One region of the Acetanaerobacterium sp. MSJ-12 genome, then DNA from elsewhere that is predicted to be linked to it. Evidence: predicted binding sites of a transcription regulator. Region 1 holds the regulator's gene; the other holds the start of a gene.
The links. Region 1 encodes LexA, which represses DNA repair genes until DNA is damaged. Its sites were predicted from a motif close to CNAACANNTGTTNG; they were not measured.
Positions count from the first base shown of each region.

Region 1 (2,905 bases):
AGTTTTTGGTATACTATTTGTAAATATTGCACCAAGACCACCGGCTCTCTGGCCGGGGGAAAGGACTTTTCATGACGCATTACAAATCGACCAGCCGCTCGCGGCGTTTTGCTCTCGTTCCAGTGCTGCTTGCGCTGTTGGGCTCTTTGGCTTTGGCCCTGCCCGCGCAGGCAGCTGACGCCCTCTACCGCTTCACCCACAACGGGCAGGACCTGTTGGCGGTGGGAACGGTCACCTCGGTGGGGGAGGGGAGCATCACCTTTTCCATCAGCGAGATCCCCAAGAGCTCCTCCTCCATCGGCGGCGGGAGCAGCCCCCTGCCCTCCAGTGAGGTCCGCCGCGAAATCAAGGTGGAGAGGGGAGAGGCCTTGCGGGACCTGCAGCCGGGGGACGCGGCCATCCTCTCTTTAAAAAAGAAGATGTGGGGCGGCTTTGTCCTGGACAACGGCGCCTACCGGCTGGACAGCACCGCCCTGCCGGTCCAGGCCTCCACCCTCGCAGGGGAGGAGAACGCCGAGACGGCGGCGGTGACCTTCTTTGTCAACTCCCGCGGGGTCTTTTGCGAGTTTGCCTTTGAGGGGGACGACGGGCGGGTCGCCCTGACCTACAAGGGGCAGGACTACCTCATCTACGACCGGGCGGCCGGGGGGATCCAAAACCCGCAGATACCGGGCACCCCCAACCGCCTGCCCACCGAGCCCAAGGGGGACGACTGGTTTGCCAACTGGCAGTCTCCGGCCGTTCTCATCGGCATTCTGGCGGTGGCGGCCGGCGGGGCGATCGCCCTGCGCGTCCTCTTTAAAAAGAGAAAGCGCAGGCACACCATCTACCTCAAATAGCGGCGGCTGCCGGGCGGAAAGCGAAAAAATGCCGCCAACCTTGCGGGCGGCGGCATTCAAAAGCCTGAGGGGTGCTTTTGAGGAGGATAGTGCAGTCCTAAAAACATTTGCGGCATTGTCTTTAGGCTTGTTCTTATTATAGCCCTGAAGCCCAATTTGTTGTGAATGATATGTTAATAAAAGGTGAAAAAACCTGAGTGATCATTTGAACTTTAGAGAGAGGTGAGAGACGTGGAAAAGGTGGAGCGAAAAAAGCGGGAGCTGCTGGAATTTTTGTACCGCCAGGTGGGGGAGGGCATCCCCCCCTCGGTGCGGGAAATCTGTGCGGCCATGGGCTTCAAATCGACCTGCACCGCCCACAAGTACCTGAAGATGCTCGAGGAGGACGGCGAGATCGAGGTGGTTCACGGCTCAAACCGGGGCATCCGCATCACTGGGCGGCACACCGCCGCCATCCCTCTGCTGGGCACAGTGGCGGCTGGCACCCCCATCCTGGCCCAGCAGGATATAGAGGACTATATCGTCAGCGACCTGCGGGGCGAAGGGCTCTTTGCCCTGCGGGTCAAGGGAGACAGCATGATTGGCGCCGGCATCTTCGAGGGGGACATCATTCTGGTGCAGCAGACCCCTGAAGCCCGCGACGGGGAGATCGTGGTGGCCCTGATCGAGGACGAGGCCACCGTCAAGCGCTTTTATCGGGAGCCGGGCGGCCGCGTCCGCCTGCAGCCCGAAAATGACCGCCTGTCCCCCATCTACCCCGACACTGTGGCCATCCTGGGCCGGGTGGTGCGGCTCATCCGCAATTACTGAAGAAAGTTGACAGAGGAGAGGCTGCCCCAGTTTGTTGCTGGGGTGGCCTCTGCATTTTTAGTGCGTTGTCTGCCCTTTTGTTACGGGCTTTGCCTGCGCGCCGGACAGCGCCGTCTTCTTGTGCTTTGCTGCGGGGAGAGGGTGCTCTTTGCTCTCCCCCTCAGGCTGCCCTGTCCTGTACCGGTAACGGGGAAAGGGAGGGACTTTTTCCCCGGCGAGCGCTGACCACAGGCAAGCACGGGGTGAAGGGCCCCATCACCTCTGGCGGCTGTCGGGAGAGAGCGGGCCCGTGCTGAGATGGGGAAAGGCACGCCGCCCTCGGTATCTTGGGGGGATGTTGCACTTCTCTTTCCACAGGCTTTGTCCTTTGCCCCTGCGCGGCGTCGATGCCGCCTCCTCGCGCTTCGCTGCGGGGAGAGGATCGCGTTTCCCCTACAGCCGTACTGTGCCGGCAGAGAGGAAAGGCCTTTTCCCATGTTGGACCCTGGCTGCAGACAATCGAGAGAGAAGGGAAGCTTTTCCCCCCTATCGCTCTCGCTGGCCGTCGGAAGAGAGTAGACTTGGACTGAGATGGGAGAAAGCCGCGCTGGCCTCTACATTTCGGGGGCTGTGCTTTCTTTTTTGGGGATTTTGCCCCTGCGCGCTGTCCGCGCTGCCTCTCCGCACTCCACTGCGGGGAGAGGTCGGCCTTTTTCCCCCGTGCCCCTCCTTTCCACCCCATGCCGGCGGTGGGGAAAGAGCCCTTTTCCCGGCGGGTTCTGGCAGCGGGCAATTGCGGGGGAAAGGTGTCGACCCTTTCCCCTCACCGGCTGCCGGGGGGGCGGTATGGCCCCTAGCTGAAATAAGGGGAAAGCAGCACTTCTCCCTGCGCTTTTGAGGCCCGTGCCCGCCTGTGAAAAGACGGTACAGCTGATAAGTGGGTAAAAGGAGAAAAGAGAGGCTAGATTTGGCGCTTGCGATGAATTTTTTGACTATTTTTTGTGAGATATTTTTGCTTTTTTAGGCGTGGCGGTGTATAATAAGACAGTTAAAGGGCTTGTACAGCCGGACGAGGGGAGATCACACTTCCGCCGGCTGCTTTTCCTGCCGCGGGCAGCGAGCCAAAACCGTTTGACAGCCAGCCATTCTTGGGGAGGAACACAGTTTGACTAGAAACGATTTGAGAAATATTGCCATTATTGCCCACGTCGACCACGGCAAGACCACCCTGGTAGACGAGATGCTCAAACAGGGCGGCATCTTCCGCGAAAACCAGG
Region 1 is NZ_JAHLPK010000010.1:4,844-7,748, forward strand. It holds gene KQI11_RS10910 (hypothetical protein) at 72-839, shown strand; gene lexA (transcriptional repressor LexA) at 1,080-1,649, shown strand; gene typA (translational GTPase TypA) at 2,794-2,905, shown strand, end outside.

Region 2 (2,905 bases), on a different contig from region 1:
CGAGGTGGAGGGGATCTCCATAAAGGACGGGTACAACGAGGTGTTGGAGCGCCGTCTGGCGTCCGGCCAGGGGGACGACCTCTTCACCGTCAACGCGGACAGCGTCAAGTCCTTTGCCGCCAACGGGTATCTGTGCGATCTGTCCGGGCTGCCGGCCTGCAGCCGCCTTTACCCCGCGGCGCGAGAGCAGGCGGAAATAGGCGGGTTGGTCTACACCATCCCCCTCACCATGGCGGCCTACGGGATGTATGTGAACACCGACCTGCTGGCAAAATACGGCCTTGAGCCCCCTGCGGACTACAGCTCCTGGATGCACTGCTGCCAGGTGCTCAAAGAGGGCGGGGTGACCCCCTTTGCCGTCAACCGCTGGTACGCCATGACCGTGCCGGTGATGGCGAGGGGTCTCTACAAGCTCTACCAGTCCGAGCATTACGGCGAGCTGGTGGAGGGCCTCAACGACGGGAGCGTCCCCATCGGCGACTACATGTTAGAGGGCTTTCAGATGTTCGAGGAGTTCCTGGACCAGGGCTATTACGGGGACGACCTGACCCGGGAAGGGGTGGACAGCGTTCCGGCCCGCACCACCGACCTGCAGGATTTTCAAAACCAGAAGGTCGCCTTTGCCTTTTTCAGCAGCGGGGTGGAGAAGTACTTTGTCGACGAGGGGGAGGGGATGCCCTATTTGGTGCAGGGGGTGCCCGCTCTCCCGGAGGGGACAGTCTGTCTGCCCTCCATTGCCGACCGCCTCTGTGTCAATGCCAACAGCGAACACCTGGAGGAGGCGCTGGAGGTGGCGGAGTATATAACAGACGCCACCGCCGCGGAGCTGTTGACAAACGGGGACGGCTCCCTGCCGTCGCGGGAGGGTCAAGAGGGGGTGCCGCTGGGCGCTGAGCACATGCAAAGACTGCTGCCCCTGGTCAACCGGGAGGGGCAGATCCCCATTGAGGACATGAACCTGCACTTCACCTATTGGGACACCACCCGCACCCTCTGCCTAGAGATGATCGACGGTCTCTCTGCCCAGGAGGCGGCGGAGAAGTACAACGCCATCCAGCTCGAACAGATTGGAAAGTACGGGGACGAGTAGGGGGGCCGGGGAGGGCTTGGACGATCCTGTCCAGCCTCTCTCCGGCTTTTTGCGTGGGAAAATAGGGGAAGGCTGCTTCCGAAGTCCCGCGCCCTCTTGCCCCCTGCTGTGCAGTGGTCGGCGCCCCTGCATTTCCCGCGGCGATTTGGCAAAAATAGATATAAATTTCAATTTCTTACAAACAAATGTTTTTCCTTGTGAACCTTTTAAAGAGGGGGCCGCTGTGCTATAATATAGACTCGAGTTCTTGTGTGTGCGCCTTTGCCCGCCCGAGGAAAAAAGGGGGGACAAGGGCGGTCACACACGTCTTATATTGTCTGTTTTTTGAGATTTTTAGTGTTTGTCTGGTTTATCTCGTCCCCGCCCGGCGGGGGCGGCAGGGAGGTGCAGAAATGGGAAATACGAACGGGTCTTTCAAGCTGGTCTCCCCCTATCAGCCCACCGGCGATCAGCCCCAGGCCATCGCCCAGCTGGTGGAGGGGATCGAGCGGGGGGACAAGGAGCAGACCCTGCTGGGGGTCACCGGCTCGGGCAAGACCTTCACCATGGCCAACGTCATCGCCCAGGTCAACCGGCCCACCCTGGTGCTGGCCCACAACAAGACCCTGGCCGCCCAGCTCTGTTCGGAGTTTCGGGAGTTCTTCCCCGAAAACGCGGTGGAGTACTTCGTCTCCTACTACGACTACTACCAGCCCGAGGCGTACGTGGCCTCCACCGACACCTACATCGAAAAGGACTCCTCCATCAACGAGGAAATCGAGAAGATGCGCCACTCGGCCACTGCCGCCCTCTCGGAGCGGCGGGACGTCATCCTGGTGGCCAGCGTCTCCTGCATCTACTCCCTGGGCGACCCCATCGACTACCGGACCATGGTCATCTCCCTGCGCCCGGGGATGGAGAGGAGCCGGGACGACGTGGTCAAGCAGTTGGTGGACCTGCAGTACGAGCGCAACGACGTCAACTTCACCCGCAATAAATTCCGGGTGCGGGGGGACGTGGTGGAGGTCTACCCCGCCTACTCCACCGAGACGGCGGTGCGCATCGAGTTCTTTGGCGACGAGGTGGACCGCATCTCCGAAATCAACCCCTTGACGGGGGAGAGCAAGAATGTGCTGGGCCACATCGCCATCTACCCGGCCAGCCACTACATCGTCCCCAAGGAGAAGATGCAGCGGGCCATCACCGACATTCAGGACGAGCTGCGCGAGCGCATCCAGTACTTCAAGTCCCACGACAAGCTGCTGGAGGCCCAGCGCATCGAGCAGCGCACCATGTACGACATCGAGATGCTGCAGGAGATCGGCTTTTGCAAGGGGATCGAGAACTACTCCCGCACCCTCTCCGGCCGGGCGCCGGGCAGCACCCCCAACACCCTCATCGACTACTTTCCCGACGACTTCCTCCTCTTTGTGGACGAGTCCCACGTGACCCTGCCCCAGGTGCGGGGGATGTTCGCCGGCGACTACGCCCGCAAGAAAAACCTGGTGGACTACGGCTTCCGCCTCCCCTCGGCCTTTGACAACCGCCCCCTGAATTTCGACGAGTTCTACGGCAAGATCAACCAGGCGGTCTTCGTCTCGGCCACCCCCGGCGACTTTGAGCGGGAGAAGAGCACCCAGATCGTGGAGCAGGTGATCCGCCCCACCGGCCTCACCGACCCCGAGGTGATCGTCAAGCCCATCGAGGGGCAGATTGACGACCTCTACACCGAGATCCAAAAGCGCACCGCCCGCAAGGAGCGGGTGATGGTGACCACCCTCACCAAGAAGATGGCCGAGGACCTGACGGCCTACCTGGAGAACATGGGGGTGCGGG
Region 2 is NZ_JAHLPK010000003.1:314,746-317,650, reverse strand. It holds gene KQI11_RS05225 (ABC transporter substrate-binding protein) at 1-1,090, shown strand, start outside; gene uvrB (excinuclease ABC subunit UvrB) at 1,483-2,905, shown strand, end outside.
Region 2: the regulator LexA is predicted to act here: its motif matches at 1,269-1,282, upstream of uvrB (excinuclease ABC subunit UvrB).